Microscilla marina ATCC 23134: one gene and its partner. The protein of the gene in region 2 interacts with the protein of the main gene of each other region in a pairwise test. Links are inferred from orthologs where the notes say so. Each region holds a gene or a part of one and is shown on either strand. Other genes may lie near its edges.

Evidence for each region.
Region 1: the proteins of M23134_RS34305 (region 2) and M23134_RS06860 interact in binary tests that used the Escherichia coli proteins (3 or more experiments, as listed by UniProt). The link is inferred for Microscilla marina ATCC 23134 from one-to-one orthologs.

Annotation. Positions count from the first base shown.
Region 1 is NZ_AAWS01000006.1:173,256-182,569, reverse strand. Bases 2,875-6,211 are described here. They hold M23134_RS06860 (2-oxoglutarate dehydrogenase E1 component), read right to left. Parts: upstream 5,832-6,211; coding sequence 3,075-5,831; downstream 2,875-3,074. Other genes in these bases: M23134_RS06855 (hypothetical protein), read right to left, coding at 6,069-6,211; M23134_RS06865 (SpoIIE family protein phosphatase), read left to right, coding at 2,875-3,015. Also shown: more of M23134_RS06865, read left to right, coding at 1-2,874; more of M23134_RS06855, read right to left, coding at 6,212-6,329; M23134_RS06850 (hypothetical protein), read right to left, coding at 6,451-6,669; M23134_RS06845 (hypothetical protein), read left to right, coding at 6,751-7,317; M23134_RS06840 (hypothetical protein), read right to left, coding at 7,557-8,621; M23134_RS06835 (DNA polymerase/3'-5' exonuclease PolX), read right to left, coding at 8,760-9,314. UniProt on the Escherichia coli protein: E1 component of the 2-oxoglutarate dehydrogenase (OGDH) complex which catalyzes the decarboxylation of 2-oxoglutarate, the first step in the conversion of 2-oxoglutarate to succinyl-CoA and CO(2).
Region 2 is NZ_AAWS01000070.1:17,327-26,179, forward strand. Bases 2,052-4,927 are described here. They hold M23134_RS34305 (ABC-F family ATP-binding cassette domain-containing protein), read right to left. Parts: upstream 4,516-4,927; coding sequence 2,587-4,515; downstream 2,052-2,586. Other genes in these bases: M23134_RS34300 (nitroreductase family protein), read left to right, coding at 2,052-2,488; M23134_RS41570 (hypothetical protein), read left to right, coding at 4,591-4,755; M23134_RS34310 (hypothetical protein), read right to left, coding at 4,859-4,927. In the rest of the region: M23134_RS39400 (amino acid permease), read right to left, coding at 1-1,633; more of M23134_RS34300, read left to right, coding at 1,862-2,051; more of M23134_RS34310, read right to left, coding at 4,928-5,092; M23134_RS34315 (hypothetical protein), read right to left, coding at 5,517-5,945; M23134_RS34320 (AAA family ATPase), read right to left, coding at 6,073-7,206; M23134_RS34325 (RNA ligase family protein), read right to left, coding at 7,203-7,907; M23134_RS34330 (PAS domain-containing sensor histidine kinase), read right to left, coding at 8,234-8,853. UniProt on the Escherichia coli protein: Genetic data indicate it may be involved in ribosome assembly or function.

The DNA of each region.
Region 1 (9,314 bases), on a different replicon or contig from region 2:
TATTTGGGGTACGACTCTACCGGACAAAACCGCAAATATGTATCCTTGATTCCATCTATTCCTAAAGAACAGAGAAAATTTAAAACGATTCGAACTATTTTACCTCTGGACAAAGGCGTTGCTTTTATAGATTGGTTTAAAAAAGCATTGATTTATCAAAATGGCAAGTTTACTTATGTAGATCCTGATGATTCAACAATTTATAATAAGGGACAATTTGCCCCCATTGCTAAAAAAGGCAAACAAGTCTTTCATTTTAACAATAATATATATGCACAAGCTGGAAGTGATTTATTTGCTTGGAATGGAAAAAAACTAGTAAAAACTAACCTCCTTCAAGGAGTAAAAAACCTGCCTGATATATGGCGTATAATAAACTATAGCCAAGACACTTTGCTTGCGTTTGATGCCAAAACTCATCAAATGCGTTGGTTATACCTAAAAAACGGCAAATTTCAGAGAGAAGAAGCTTTTACAACTGAACTCGACAATGTTTTTGCCAAATTAAACACGACTTTTGTTATTTATTATTTCAAGGTGCTGAACAATGGCTCTATTGCGCTTACCATCAAAAACAAAGGATTGTATGTATTAGGCAAAGATGGTAAAATTCAACGTTTTATTGCTTCTAATCGAGATACTCCCACCCTTTTAATCTACAATTTTGATTTTGATAAAGAAGGTAATATATGGACCTTGGGTGAAAAAGGAATTGGGCAAATCCATAATAATAGCTCTTTTACCTATTGGGACAAAAGGCACGGCTTTTCCGGGCAAATTCTAAGGATGACCTATCATAACCAAAGGCTCTATGTGGGTACTATGAATGGGCTTTCATTCTTGAACAAACAAGGTCGTTTTGAAGAAGTAAAAGGAATCAAAGATGGAGTATGGGACTTTTTGGAACACCAAGGCAGGTTTTATGTGGCACATACCGGTACTATTTATGAAATGAAAAATGGAAAGCCTGAAAGGATTGTAGATCAAGCTTATACACAAACACTTGTAGCACTAAAAAACGCCCCTTCTAAACTGATGATAGGTACTTATAACCAGGGATTATTTTTGATGGCTCAGAAAAAAGGGAAATGGATAAAGAAAAAAGTAAAAGGCGAAAAAGTAACGGCAAAAATATACTCTATTATAGAAGATAAAGATGAAAGTTTATGGATTCACGATTTCCAGTTAGGTATTTTTAGGGTATGGCTCAATGCCGCAAAAGATAGTGTGGTAAAGCAAGTAGTATATACAGCCAAGGATGGCTTACCTTCTACTGCAGCCAATATAGTGTTTCGCTTAAAAAACGGTCAGCTAATTTTTGGTACAACAGATGGCATATATGCATTTGACCGGGCAAAAAAACGTTTTCATCCTCACCCTATTTTACATGCTTACACCAAAGGCAAACAAGTATATTACATATATGAAACAAGAAAGGGGAATTTATTTATCCAGATAAAAAAACCTGATAAAGTCGAGTTGGCCATGCTAAAAGCAACCTCTAACAACGGATATACACTCGTAGAAAAACCTTTCAGAGCTATACAAACTTCACTTGATAGTGAAGCTATCATAGAGTTAACAGACGGACGGGTGGCAATAGCCAAAGACCAAACTATGATATTATATGATGACCAATGGAAAAAGAGTCCTCCCAACACTTATCAAACCATTATCAGGAAAGTATTCATTAATAATGATTCTCTTCTTTTTACTGAAAACAGCCTACATTCTGTCTCTCTTGATTATCAGTTCAACACGCTTAGGTTTGATTACGCTTCTTTGTTTTATGAACATAGCAACCAAAACCAGTATCAGTTCAGGTTAAAAGGTTTTCAAGAAAAATGGTCTAAATGGAGCATAGAACGCAATACTAATTATACCAATTTGCCCGAAGGTAATTATGTTTTTGAAGTAAGGGCTAAAAATGCGCATGGTGACCTAAGCAAGTTGGCACGTTTCGAGTTCAAGGTTTACCCTCCCTGGCACCGCACTTGGTGGGCTTATACCTTGTATGTGGTATGTGCAATATTATTTGTATTAATCGTTTTACGCATCAATGCAAGTCGGTTGCTTAAACAAAAAGCCAGCCTTGAAAAAAAGGTGCAACAACGTACTGTTGAGCTTCAGCATAAACAAGAAGAGATTATGGTACAACACGAAGAGCTCCAGCAACAACACGAAGAAATTACCGCTCAACGTGACTTTATTGAAAAAAAAAACCAACAGCTTTATCAGAAAAACCTTCAGGTAAAAAAGAGTATAGAGGCAGCCAAGCTTATTCAAGATGCTATTTTGCCTTTTAATGACAGAATGCAAGGAATATTTAAAAACTATTTTGTGCTTTTTCGTCCACGTGACATCGTATCGGGAGATTTTTATTGGGCAGATAAAACTAAAGATGGCAAGGATATAAGGCTAGTAGCCGCTATAGATTGTACCGGACACGGGGTGCCAGGAGCTTTTATGAGTATGATGAGTTATACTTTGCTGAATGAGATTGTACACCAAAAAAATATTATTCAACCTGCCCAAATATTAGAAACACTAAAATCTGAGTTAAAGCACGCCCTACAACGAGAAAAAACGGGTAATCAATCAGGAATGGACATGGCGCTGTGCAATATTCAATACTTGCCTGATGGCACTGTAAAGGTTGTTTTTGGTGGTGCCAAACGCCCTATGTATTACATTAAAAGTGATAGTCAAGAGTTTGGTGAAGTCAAAGGTAGTAGAATTTCTATTGGCATAGTTCCCAGAAACCATCAGGTTTTTGAAGAGCACACACTTACCTTACACAAAAATGATTTAATATTTTTGACCACTGACGGGTATAGTGATCAGAACAATGTAGCCAGAAAAAGTTTTGGCTCACAAAAACTCAAAAAACTCCTGGCTTCGCAGGCTTTGAAACCAATGTCCGAACAACAACGAGTGCTAGAAGAAAACCTGGATGAATATATGCACCAAACAAGTCAAAGAGATGACATTTTGGTGGTAGGGATAAAATTATAAAACCCCACTCAATATACAATCAAATGGGGTTTTGTTTATTTTATAAATACTATCTTTTCTTACTTAAAAGCAGCCTCTATAATAGTCGCTTGCTCTTGGCTATGTACTGTGTGATAACCAGTGGCAGGTGAAGCACTTGACTTACGAGCGATGACCTCTATTTGGTCATAACGATATACTCGCTGAATGTAACTCCAGGCACCCATATTTACTGGTTCTTCCTGCACCCAATACGTTTTGGCATTGACATATTTACCCAATTTTAAGTGGATAGACTTAGTAGGGAATGGGTGCAATTGTTCTACACGAATAATTGCTACATCTTTGCGCTTATCGTCTTGTTGCTTTTTAAGCAAGTCGTAATAGATTTTACCAGTACACAACAATACTTTTTTCACCTTTTTAGCCTCTACATAGTCATCACCTATGACTTCATGAAACTGCCCATCGGTAAACTCAGCTACAGAGGACACTACTTTCTTGTCACGCAATAACGACTTAGGTGACATAATCACCAACGGCTTGCGGAATTCCCAAGCCAACTGACGTCGTAAAATATGGAAAAGGTTGGCAGGGGTAGTCAAGTTAGCCACAATAATGTTGTACTCTGCTGACATTTGCAAAAAACGCTCTAGTCGGGCACTTGAGTGTTCAGGTCCTTGCCCTTCATAACCGTGCGGCAACAACATAACCAAGCCATTCATTTTTTGCCATTTAGACTCCACAGCAGTAATGAACTGATCTATGATAATTTGTGCACCATTGGCAAAATCTCCAAATTGGGCTTCCCAAATGGTAAGAGCGTGAGGGTTTGCCATCGCATAGCCAAACTCAAAACCTAGTACGCCATATTCAGACAATAGTGAGTTGTAGATGCGCATTTTCTCTTGCCCTTCTTGAATATAATCAAGGCTATAGAAAGGTTCACTGGTATTGGCATCATGCAATACAGCGTGGCGGTGCGAAAAAGTACCTCGTTTTACGTCTTGTCCACTAAAGCGTACAATCTTACCTTCAGCAAGTATAGACCCATACGCCAGCAATTCGGCAGAAGCCCAATCAAGTATTTTACTGCCAAAGAACATGTCTTTGCGTTTTTCGAGCAATTTTTCTATCTGGCGAATAGGTTTGAAACCTTTTGGCAAAAAGGTCAATGCCTTCCCTATTTTATCCACCATATCAGCCGTGATTTTGGTATCGTATACCCTATCAAAGTCGGTAGGAGTAGACCAACGCAACTCTTCCCATTCTTTCTCTACAGGTTGTAATTTATATGCAACGGCTTTTTGCTTAACCATATTGAGCCTGTCCTGTAACATTTGCTTAAACTCCTGCTCCATTTCTTTGGCAATACTTGCGTCCAAGTCACCACTTTCTTTGAGACGACTCAAGTATAGTTCACGTGGATTGGGGTGCTTAGAGATCAGCTTGTACAACGCAGGCTGGGTAAATTTAGGTTCATCACTTTCGTTGTGCCCATGTTTACGGTAACACACCAAGTCGATGAAAATATCGCGGTTAAATTTCTCACGAAACTCAGCTGCCAACCTACAGCAAAATACTACTGCCTCAGGATCATCACCGTTTACGTGCAATACAGGTGAGTCAGTCATTTTTGCCACGTCGGTACAGTAAATACTAGAACGGGCATCTTCAAAATTGGTAGTAAAACCTACTTGGTTGTTGATTACAAAATGAATAGTTCCTCCGGTATGGTAGCCTTCCAGTTTCGACATTTGGGTAATTTCATATACCAAACCCTGTCCGGCAATCGCCGCATCTCCGTGAATCAAAACAGGCAATATTCGATCTACATTACCATCATACATACGGTCACACTTGGCACGTACGTATCCTTCTACCAAGGGATCTACCGCCTCAAGGTGTGAAGGGTTAGGAGCTAATTGTAAATTTACCCTGTGCCCTTCAGGAGTGTCTATTTCGGTAGCAAAACCCAAGTGATATTTTACATCACCATCTCCCATTGCTTCTTCGGGCATTTCGCCTTCAAACTCGTTGAAAACATCTTCATAGGTTTTACCCATAATGTTTACCAACACGTTGAGACGCCCCCGGTGTGCCATACCTATTACTACTTCTTTTACTCCTAGCTCTGCACTACGGTTAATCACCGCGTCTAAGGCTGGAATAGTGCTTTCGCCTCCTTCTATTGAGAAGCGTTTTTGTCCAATGTATTTGGTATGTAAAAAATTCTCAAAGGCTACTGCCTCATTGAGTTTAGATAAAATTCTTTTTTTGTAGTCAGACGAAGGATTGAAGTTGAGCGACTCGCTCTCAATTTTTTGTTTGAACCACTCCAGTACTTCTGGCTCACGAATATAGGCATACTCAAAACCAATGGTGCGCTCATAAATATGCTTAAGGGCGTCAGTGATTTCTTTCAAAGTAGCTGGGCGATCAAAAATAGTACGTCCTGCCTCAAAGGTAGTATTAAGGTCGGCATCGGTCAAACCAAAATCTTTGAGTTCGAGCCGAGCCCGACGGTCGCGGCGTGGTCTTACTGGGTTGGTTGTAGACAAAAGATGGGCACGCGAACGGTAAGCCGAGATCAACTCACGAACGCTGATTTCTTTCTCTATATCGGTTTTAGAAGCTTTACCTTTGGTTGTAGAAGCAGCCCCGTTTTGTCCGTTGGTGTTTTCACCTGGTTCTCCATATTGCTCTACCGAAAAGTCAAATCCTTTAAAGAAATATTGCCAGGTACTGTCAACCGATTCGGGGTCGTTTTTATATTGCTGGTACAGCTCTTCTACATAAGCCACATCAGCGTTTCCGATATAAGAAAATTTATCCATTTTGTGTGTTCAATTCAATATTAATAATCAATCTGACTGAGTATAGGTAATCTTGTTAACTATACCTTACCTAATTAAAACTCAATACTAATTTACACTTTTTAAATTAAAAAGCAGGAGAGGGTTTATTTTTTTTAAAAGTGTTGACTTCAGAGGCAATATTGGGGCACAAAAGTAGGCTAAATTGCCCTACCCAAAACGCTGAGGTAAGGCAATGAAGTAAGTATTTTTATAAAACTAAGGCAACACATCAGTCTTAAGCTTTTGCAACAATTTTAATTCGTTTATCAAATAGCTCATTTCTAACATACGCAACTCCAAATGACTAATCATTTTTTCGATATTATCAGGGCTTAAGCTTTGCCCAGTTTGGCTATAATGTTCTAATGGTGTGTCTGCCGATAATGAGAGATGCTCTAAACGAGCACGAATGCCTTGCTCAAACCAATCAAGCGAATAAGGGCTTTGGGCAACCTCAAAGAAATTAGTACCTTGCATACTGTTAAGTTTTTATATTTAGCAAAGCCTCTGGGGTAAGACGGTCAAATCTAACACCTCAGGGGCATCTTTGTTTTTCAAAGACGATCAAAGATAGTGAAAAATCGTTTATTTTAAAAATCTACGACTTTTGTTTTTTGTTATTCACACGGAAAATATTTTCAAAATCACTAAATTCATGCAAAAACCTATTCATACGGTTAACTGATACTTTCCTACCTTCTGCATAGAAATCGTACCTTACGTCTTTTAATCGCCTTTTTTGTTCAGAAGAAAGTTGAGGATACACGTTTTCAAGAAACCATTCAAAGGCGTCGTGGAGGGTTTTAAATTCAGGCATATTTGTTATTTTTAAGACAGTATTATATAATGGGTCTAAATTTAAGCAAAATGTGCTATTTTTAATTTTAATTATAAAGAAATGCAGCAACTAACCAAAAAAGAACGCCAACTTACCAGAAAGTATATTGCGAACAAAAGTAGTGATTTACCTTTTTATAAATGCTACGCCAGTGCTGACTGGTTTTCGGGGCATGAGCTGGTATCAGTATATGTAAGTAAGAAAATGCACAGCGGCAAAATTTGCTGTTGTGTTTACCTGATAGATAAGGGATGTTTGGGGCTGAAAAGCACCCTATATTTTATCAATATGGATGCTAACGAATATGAAGATTTTGTCGATGAAAATTTTATGAGAGAAGGGCGTGAATATGAACAAATTAATGAAGAAACGGCTCATAACCTTATTTTTGGGGGCATTGACCACGCAGCAAGTTGTGGTTTTGACCCTATGGATAAAGACTGGGCAATTACCCAAAGATTTTTGGACGAAGACTTGATTACAGATGGAATAGACGAAATAGAGTTTGGCAAAGACGGTAAGCCTATCTACTTGACAGGACCGTATGATGATATAAAGAAAAATCTTAGAGTTTTGACTAATAACTTAGGAGAAGACGGTTTTACTTATGTAGCTCCTCCTTTTTAATTGAGTTACAACAAAGTATTACCTCTGCCTTTGAGGCAAAACTTGCAACAATCCTTCACTGAATTTTAAAGCCAAAAGTTATCCACATTTTACCTCGTTTTTTTGTGGATAACTGGTGGATAACTTTTTTAGGACGTTTCAAAGGTTAGGCAACCGAGCCATACACAACTCAAATGTGCCTACAAGTCGTTTTTACAAAGCAACAAAAAACTCAAACCATCAAAAGTTAAGTTATATCACTAAAGTATAAAAACCGATTTGTTGGGTACGTTATCTAAGGGCTGATAAGGCTGAATGATGAGTTTATATTTATAGTCATCAGGGTTTACTTCACTATACTTTTTGTAAGGCAAATCAGGGGCATTTTTTTGAATCAGGCTAAAAAACTCACCCGTAAGTTTTGACGAAAATTCACCCGAAAAAATGTCTTGAAAAACCGCCTCATCAGACGTAAACAAACCATAGGCAGTCTCAAAACCACTATTAACAACTCCCCAAAAATTACACTCACACCAATCGTAATATGACTTAAACTTGATGTGTATACCTGTGTCCTTAAAGGGAATATGTAAACGTGCATCTACCAACGGATTATCCTCTGTATTAGCTTCTAACAATTCACCTGTTTCCTCCTCGGTAGCCATTGCTTTTACCTGCCCTTCTTCCTCAGGTTTTTCGTTCTCAGCATTTGCTTCCTCTTCATCCTGAGAAGCCAGCCATTGGTGTGGCAATACAAAAGACTTAAAAAAACGGGTGTGATTGCCCACTACCCAATCTTTGCCATAAGCATTTATTGGATAGCCCTCCAGGTGGTTGGCTTGCAAATCGGTCAAAAACTCATCAAAATATGCGTATTGCTCGACATTTACAATCAATACTTGCGCCTCTTGAAAAGATTCATCGTGGTATACCGTACTGATAAGGTCTTCGGCTGTGGTAGGGGTGTCGGCATCGATTATAATAAATACAGTACTATGCTCAGGCAGCACATAATCTATGTCAAACTTATTGGGCATTGGAGCTATGCTTGGCTCAGCTACTTTTTCGGTCGCCTCTTCTATATTGTTTACTATTTTGAGCAAACTATGGCACAAATTAGTTTTTATTTGCGAGTGGATTTCTTCACTCATTGACAAGTCGTCAATACGGTTGAGGTAGTCATTGTAATACCTCTGTTGGATACTCAAAACATTGTACATTTCTTGACGTTGTTCTTCGACAAACCCACTGAGTTTCTGAAGAGCATCACCAATGTTTTCGTTTTGAATCAACCCCTTTACTTCGTCTAAAATGATATTTTTCATAGTTCTGTTTAGATGGTGTGTGTGCAAATATTGTACAATAGGGAACGACTATGCCTCTCACCTCAAAACACCACCTCACAGCCTTGAATTTAGCCCTGTACCAGCAGCTAATCTATAGCCCTGGTACAAAACAAAACATTAAATCCCCTTTTGCTTTTTTCGATCCGCAAAATATCTACCTAAAGTGTCAACTCCGAGAGTATTTAACGTCATTTCTTTTGTTAACCCACCTTTTCGCCCTACACACACCCCATAATACACATGATCAATGGTGCCAACCTCGTGCGAATCAGGGTTGATGCTTAATTTTACACCTTTCTCTATAGCATAGTGTACCCACTGCCAGTCTATATCTAATCGCCAAGGGCTGGCGTTTATTTCGATGCTCACATTGTTTGCTGCACAAGCATCTATTACTTTTTTGTGGTTTACAGGGTAACCCTCGCGCCTTAATAACAAACGCCCGGTAGGGTGCCCCAACATAGTAGTATAAGGGTTTTCTATAGCCTTAATCAATCTTGCGGTGGCTTTTTCTTCTGCCATTTTCAATCCCGAATGAACAGAAGCAATGATAAAATCAAACTTGGCAAGAATATCATTATCATAATCAAGCCCACCATCGGCTATAATGTCCGACTCCATTCCTTTAAATATTTTGAAAGGCGCCAACTTTTCATTCAATGCATCTATTTC
Region 2 (8,853 bases):
GTGCTTCTTCGCCTCCACTAAACATCACAATGTTAGGTCGCCAGTTGCGTTGTTTGGTTTCTTTGCTTACTATAGTATAAAGTCCCCTGCGTACTACCGACGCCCACACGCCCTCCCAGACATCGCCAAAGCCCAGTGATATTTGCTTGCGTATCAGGTAAAGAAAAATAGCCCCAATGATCACAAAAGCTACTACCATAGAGGTAAGGTCCAGGGCAATCATTACAAACAATGTAAAACCAAACCCTGTGAGACTCACAAACTTGGGTATTTTAAATGTGGGGCGAAAATCGGGACTTGCCCAGCTCTCTAAGAAACATGACAAGTTGATAAAACCATAAGCCGCTAGATAAAACATAGATACTACCTGGGCAATGGCATTCAGTTCTCCAATAAGCACTCCGGCTTCGGCAATTACAAAAGTAAGAAGCAAAGCATTGCGTGGTTCATTATTTTTGCCCACTCCTTTGCCAAAGAGCTTTGGGGTGATCTTGTCTACCGACATGGCCTGCAAAATGCGGGGTGCCCCCAAAATGCCGCCCAACGCTGATGATAAAGTAGCTCCCCAAATACCTGCCAATACAAAGGCAGGAGAAATAAAAGCAATTTCTTTGAGAATGTTGCTATTGTTACGCAAAATGTGGGGGTCTATAGTATAGGCAAGAAAAATAGACAGCACAATGTATACTACCAGTCCTACTACAATAGATGCCATTGTACCCACTGGAATAGTGCGTTTAGGGTTTTTGAGGTCGCCCGACATAGCTACCCCTGCAGTAAACCCGGTAACCGCTGGAAAAAACACGCCAAATATCACCCCTAACGATGCGTCTGGGCTAGGTGCCAGAGTAGGCGTTTTGGGAGCAAACTCCCGGCTTCCCATAAAAATGGCCACCAGCGACAACGCAATGGCTGCCATAATAAAAAACTGGGTTTTAAGGGCAAATGAGGTGCTTATAAAAGCAATGGTAGTAACAAATATAACGGTGGCAGTGCCCGCCAAACGGAGGTCGTTGACTGTAACAGCCCGCGAATTCGCTAAAATGACCCCTTGGATGGTAGAAAATTGTTGTTCAGCCACTTGCTCTTTAAGGGCGAGCTTTAGAGCATTGATAAAGGCTTCTTTGTTATGGAATACCACCTGAAGCGCATCACTGTTTTTGAGTGGTACCAAAATATCATCTATGCTGCCCACTTGTAAGGTTTTAAGCATAGGAGCCGTAATGCTCTGTTTGATGGCAATGAGTGCATTTTCGTTGATTTGGTGCCCTGATGCCATCCCGATAAAATCGAGAAAACTTTCAGAAAAACCAATGGCATACAAGGCTATGCTCAAGGCAGTACCCACAAACAGGGTAATGCCAATGGCACCTCCAATGGGTAAGCCCAGGCTCCGGGAAAGAATGTAGTACAACCCGCCCGCCTGTACCTTTTTATCGGTAGAAATAGACGATACGCTCAACCCGGTAGATACTGAAATAACGTGGGCAATTAATACAATAATAATGGTCCAAAATAAGCCGGCTTGCCCAACAACCCATCCCAAACGCAGGTACATGATTACCCCCAGAATAGTAAGTACTGAGGGGGTAAACACTCCTGTAAATGCCCCAAATTTTTTAGATTTTGCCATATATCAACTAACTGACTTACACTGCTTCAGGCAGTGAGCAACAAATGCGAAACAAGAAAACGTCTAATTTGTTAGACAGTTTAAAACTTGTTGCAAATAAAATAAATTGCAATATAAAAAAGAATTCAACTTTAGCATCTTATTTAATCAATTGCTTCTTTGAACAGAAGCCTTGCACATTCAATAATTTCTTGTATTTTTACGTATTATTTATAATCAGTCTAAATAATGAAAGTTGACTTTATGCAAACTCAAACAGATATACAAACCCCGTTCAATATAGACGAAATCAACCGCCTGATGCGCGAACGCCGTTCGGTTTTCCCCAAACAGTTTTCGGGCAAGGCAATTCCCCGCGAAATCATAGAACAAATACTGGAAAATGCCAACTGGGCGCCTAACCACGGCAAAACCGAGCCTTGGCGGTTTGTGGTGTTTACAGGTGAAGGCTTGAAAGAATTGGCACGCTTTCAGTCTGAGCTATACAAACGGATTACCCCAGCCGACCAGTTTGATCAAAAAAAGTTTGACAAACTTGCCAACAAACCCTTGATGGCATCGCATGTAATAGCCATAGGTATGAGTCGTCAGGTATCAGAAAAAATACCCGAAATAGAAGAGATAGAAGCCGTAGCCTGTGCTGTGCAAAATATTTACTTGACTGCCACTGCCTATGGGGTAGGGGGCTATTGGGGCAGTGGTGGGGTTACCTATCGCGAAGAAGCTAAAGACTTTTTTGGGCTCGACCCACAAGACAAATTGTTGGGCTTCTTTTATTTGGGTTACCCCGAAAAAACTCCCAAAGCAGGCACCCGTGGCGACATAAAAGACAAAGTGGTATGGGTAGAAGAGTAGAAGCTTGCCCATAAACAATAAAAACCCTCCTCTGTGCTTGTATACAGAGGAGGGTTTTTGTTGAATTGATTATTTTCTTTCCCAAGGCTTATAGAAATCTAAAGCTGTGCTTCCAGTTCATCTATTTTCATTACCAGTTCTTCCCAAGCATCATTGGCGGCAGCCAATTCCTCTTGTACTTTGGCAAATTCCTGTTGGGTTTTTTCTAGTTTTTCAGGATCGTTATAAATAGTGTTGTCAGCAAGCTTGAGCTCTATCTCCTCTTGCTTTTTTTCTGATTTAGTGACCTTTGCTTCAGCTTTTTCGAGCGCCATTTTGGTTTCTCGTATTTCACGCTTAATTGCCTTTATTTCGGGCGAGTCTTGTGGCTTTGGCTTTTTTTCCTTCTTTTTCTTCTCTTGAGGAGCCGCTGCTTGCGCCATTTTTTTTGCCAGTTGTTTTTGGTACCAATCGTTGTACTCGGCAAAAGTGCCCAGATATTCTTTAATTTCTTCGTCTTCGATGTACCAAATCTTATTGGCCACCTGCGAAATAAAGTGACGGTCGTGCGATACTACTACAAAAGTACCTTCGTATTGATCGAGTGCCTGCATCAATATATTGACCGATTGAATGTCTAGGTGGTTGGTAGGCTCATCGAGTAGCAGAAAGTTGGCTTCAGAGATCAGCACCTTGGCTAGAGCCACCCTTGACTTTTCTCCTCCCGAAAGAATTTTAATTTTCTTAAATACGTCGTCATCCTTAAACAAAAAGCAACCCAATACGCTTCGTAGTTCCGTTTCTGTTTTTGCCGAGCCCGCTTGTTTGAGTTCCTCTAGTATTTCGTTTTCTACTACCAACGACTCGAGCTGGTGCTGGGCAAAAAACGAGAACAACACATTGTGCCCTAGTTTGCGTTCGCCCTTTATTTGTTCGGTACCTGCAATAATGCGCAACAGAGTAGACTTACCCTTTCCGTTGGCACCCACCAATGCTATTTTATCGCCTCGTTCTATGCGTGCTGTGGTGTTTTTCAAGATAGTAAGGTCGCCGTAAGCCTTGCCTATATTGTCGAGCTCCATTACCTGACGCCCCGACTTTTGCCCAAAGTTAAACTTAAAATTTACCTTGGCAGTTTCGTCAATTACCTCATCAATCAAGTCCATTTTTTCCAGTGCCTTTACTCTTGATTGTACCTGGCGTGCTTTGGTAGATTTAGATCGAAAACGCTCAATAAAACGTTCAGTTTGACGTATTTTGTCTTGTTGGTTTTCGTAGGCAGATTGTTGTATTTCCTGACGGAGCTCGCGTTCTTTCAGATAAAAAGAATAATTGCCCGCATAAATATTTAGCTTTGCCTGTGACACCTCTACCGTGGTTTTTACAGCATTGTCCAAAAACTGGCGGTCGTGCGATACTACTATAATGGCGCCTTCGTAGCTATGAATGTAGTTTTCTATCCACTGAATAGACGGTAAATCTAAGTGATTGGTAGGTTCATCGAGCATCAGCAAGGCGGGCTTTTGCAATAGCAATTTGGCAAGCATTACCCGCATACGCCATCCTCCCGAAAATTCCTGCAAAGGGCGTTGCAAATCAGCAGTTTTGAAGCCCAAACCTTCAAGAATTTCTTCGGCTTTTGCTTGCATAGAGTAGCCTCCCAACATCTCGAAACGTTCTTGTAATTTGGCAAGTTTGTCTACCAACGAGTCGGTATAATTTACCTCCATCTCGTGCAAGGTTTTATCAATTTGCTCCTGGAGTTGATTTTGTTCTTCAAAAGCCTGCATGGCCACCTCCAGAATACTCTCGTTGGTAAGGTAAGAAAGCAAGTCTTGGTTAAGAAAGCCAATCGTACAATCTTTTGCCTTAGAAATGGTGCCCTCGTCGGGAGCATATTCACCTGAAATAAGTCTTAACAGGGTAGATTTTCCAGTACCATTGGCTCCAATGAGTCCTATCCGGTCTTTGGGTTTGATATGAAGGTTGGCATCTTTGTACAACGGTCGGCTACCGAAATAAAACGACATGTTACTAATGGCGAGCATAAGTAAAATATATTCAGGTTATCAATTAAGTTCAAACCACAAAGCTACGAACAAAGTACAGGGATTTGCAATTTAATGGGAAAGTTATTAGACTTTGGAGGAGGTGAGGGTTGGATATTGCAGTTTTGGCAGGTGTTTAGAATAAATATTAAGCGCAAAGTTTTCCCGCAAGCCTTGTTGTTTTCAAAGCAAGCTCAGTCAGCAAAAGGAGAGGGCGACCACGAGGGAGCCGCCCAATGAACCCTTTAACTACGATTTTATACCTCGCTAAAAATCAACGTAATAGAAAAATAGTAGCTACCCATAGAACAGGCTGTACCTAACACCTAGAACCTTATTTTTACTATCCACCAAACCCGATAGATTTACTATTTTCGTTTTTATTGCTTGCTACTCTAAAGGTCACCATTATATGCGTATCGGTTTGACTAATGGCTATAGAGCGGTAATCAATGTCTACTTCGCCAATTTCTTTCTTTATTTGCTCAATGTCCAGTGTGTTCACACTGTTGCCATTGCTGTCGAAAGTAAGCGGTATTTTTTTTGTGAAAAACTTAAGTTCCTTGATTTTTTCCATTGTGAGATTGTTTTAATGAGTAGTCCCAGCCAATAAACAAGTGAACAGACTTGGGTCAATGGTTTAACTTTGTCATACACTTTGTACATTGGCTAAACCTCACCAAAAATAGAGAAAAAAATGAGGAATCCAGTTTTTGGAGCAACAAAACAAAGCATAAAAAAAGACTCACCAAGGTAATTGGGAGTCTCTTATTTTTAATATATGAAAACAATTTTTGATTGATGCTAAAAACTTAGGAATGGTGTAAAAATAAAGTTCTATAGTAACGCCAAAATATTTTGTTGGCAGGAGAGGCAATATCCAGTGAATGTTGAGCCCGCCCTGCGGGACGGCGTCATAGCAGCGCTACGGCAAGTTTTTTTAACGAATTCTGTCAGCGAAAGATGACGTTAAAAATGTAAATTTATTTTGGTACTATTCCTTAGAGTTGCTCGGCAAATTGGCTGGCAAGCAACAAAGCTTCGTCCAGGTCGGGTACCTTGGGCATGAGCATTTCTGTATTACGGCTCAAGTCGCCCCCCAACATCAGACTCACCGATGCCCTGGCAAGAATATCGGTTGGTTCTATCCATATTTCTACTTTTAGGCCATGTTTGGAGGCTTCTTTATAGTACCAATCTTCCAGTAGTTCCTGCAGGTCAAGTGTTACCATTTGCAAAGTAGAATGGTCTGATACCATAATTTGAGTATGATGATCACGAAAGTGATCCAAGGTTTGTTGCAATAGTTCTTTGTGGTACTCTTCTACGCCCCAGTGTCCCTTCCAAGAAACCAAAATGGCACAGGGTATATAAGGGCTAAGATCAAAGATATCTAAATGCTCCGAGGTAAATAATGTTCTATAGTTCATAATTCGTAAGACATGTGTGGTTTCATAAACTACTAAAAATGTAATAAAAAGTTTTGTGAACAAGGTTTATATTTGTAAGAAAACTGGTTGAAACATAATAATTTGACGAAAAAATCCTTCATATCTACTACTCCACCACCCACAAACGGTGCGCCTCGGCAATGGTGGGTGGTTCAAGCCTGCCCAAAAAATTATAGATTACCTTTTCCTTAATGACTACTTCTCGTTCACGGTTTTGCTTGAGCACTACCGACAAAGGTTTGGGTAAATACACAATGGTAGTGCTGCCCCGGTATTGACTAAATAAGTCAATGAGCTTTTTTCGGTTTTGGCGGGTAATATTGGTGGCATTCCACACAAATGACTGCTGTTTACGCAAACATTCTTTTGCTTTTTCTTGCGCAGCTTGTATTACCTTGCCTTGGTTGTCTTTAAACGACACCCCCAATTCTTGTCGGAGCTTGTCTAACGATACTACAGGTAAATCTGTTGCGTATGTGTCAATCCAAGTGTCTTTGCCAGCGCCTGGCAGCCCACAAAGTAAAAATACCTCTACACAAGTATTGTCATAAATAGGGGCATCGGGGTATACTTCGGACTTTTGAAAATACAAAAAACGAGTATGTGGACTGGCAAAATGTCGTGCGGCTCCAAAACAGTGTTGCTCACGGCAAAACTCAGCAAAGAATTCAATTCGCTCCAGCCACTCTTCCTGGGTATCACTTATTCGCCCCCTTAGATCTGCCTCCGCCACCCAAGCAAGCCATTCGGTATTTACACTTAGGCTTGCCTGAATTACGGTTTTTTCGGGATGAGTTTTAGACAAAAACCAAATAGGCAAACCATGAAAACGTACCAATTGGCAAATCTGCTCTTTTACCCAATGGCTCCAGGGTAAATCTGCCAACACCTGTCTGGCTCGTTTTTCACCCTTTTTGGCGTGGCGCGGCGAAGTAATTCTTACTTGGTCGGTACCTTCTATGGGCTCTATCACGGTGCATTCGGGTTTGGCAATGTCGTGCAGCAAACAGGCGGTAAACAAAATGGTACGAGTTTGGGCGTCTGCTTGTTGCCATCCTTGCAGCTCAAACAAAGCCTCTACTACCATGCGGGTGTGAATGCCTACATTGCCTTCAGCGTGGTATATCGGGTCTTGTGGACAATCGTACAAGGCTTGCAGCCAATCAAAATGTGTTGTAAGCAAGTCCCAATCGTAGGGAATTTCAAACGATAATAGTTGTTCGGTTTTATAGCGTGTCATGTGCGGTTGTTTTTTTTCAATTGTTGTTGTATCCATTCGTGTTCAAGCGGGGCACGTTTCCAGTTTCTGGTCCAGTGCTCATCAGTTTGCACGTGGTTGGCTCTTACCCATTTAAAAACACTTTGGTCAAAATCGTCTGACTCAAAAGCAGTGGCTAAACGCACTACCGCCCCTTCTTTGGGTACTTCAATACCCAGCTCCAGGCTTTCAAACTCACTGGGTTCGCGCAAAACCCCATCAATCAATGCCTTAAGTTCGGCTTCGTTTTGCACGGTTCCTTCAAACAACACTGGCGCCAGAGGTAGGTCTAGCAAGTCGGCATACATAACCACTTCTTCCCAGGGAAGCCATACCGTGCCCTGACGCATGCCAAACACATAGAAATATTGCTGTAACCCTGTATAAGTAATAGAGTGAATCGCAAACAGACTTTCGCCAAAAACCTCTAGCTCGTCTAGTTGATAGTGTATGCGGGTGTGAATATCCCACAGGTAGCTTGACCAAGGGTTTTGGGTAGGCGCAGCATGGGAGCGGGCAAATACACCGTGTTGATTCAAGCAAGTATTTTCGCCATCCAGTTTTTCGGTAATGATGATGGGTTGCCCAATGGCTTGGTCTATAAAAGCCGCAATCTTATCGTCAGAAGTAGCCCCAGGCGACCAGGGCAAGTGATAAGTACGGGGGTATTTTTTTGAGTTCATAACAGTAGTAAGGTAAGCTACCAGCTACAGCAAGCTTAAACGTTATTGTATACCGTAATAGCAAGTAATTGGCGATAGGTTACAAGTAAAGGTAACTTGCGCTATGGCTGTAGCGTCACGTAGAAAAAATAAAATGTATTAAAAAAAGAAAGGTGTAGTTAATCAGGTAGCTCTGAGGTGTTTAGAAATGCTTATAGCAATGCCCTCTTATGGAATTTTTTTGCAAATGTGAGCATTCAAAAAAAAATCAACAATGGGCAGGCTCGCTGCAAAACTACCAATGATATATTAAAAACTACATAATGATGAAAATGGAGAAGTTGAGTTTATTGGGATTCAGCTTCAGGGTTTAACTTTTGTTCAGGAAATATTACGGTAAAACAGCTGCCAAGGTTTTTCTTACTGTGTACTTTTATGTCGCCACCCATCAATTCTACAATCTTTTTGGCAATGGCAAGTCCTAGCCCACTGCCCTGAAAACGTCGTTCCATGCCTGTACTCTCTTGCTTGAAAGGCTCAAATATTTCTTTCAAAAAATGTTCTTCTATGCCTATGCCAGTGTCTATTACCTCTATCGTCAGGCAATTGTTTTCATCGTTTAACCTCAGGGTTACCCCACCTCTTTCGGTAAACTTAATGGCGTTGCCCAGCAAGTTATTCAATACCTGTTCAAGCAAATAAGGGTCGATAAGTACTTGCTTTTGGGCGAGGTTAAATTCAATGTTCAGGTAAATATTGCGACTATTGGCGAGTACTTCCAGCGATTGTACCAAGGCACTGACTAACTCTATAATGTTTACTTGTTCCCACGATACTTCGGCTCGGTTGGCTTCTATCCGCGACAAATCCAGTATGCCATTAATAGTGTTGAGCAATCGTTGGCCGCTTTGCCCAATCAAGTGGGCGTAATGCAGCATTGTTTCATTGTCTGACTCTATTTCAATCA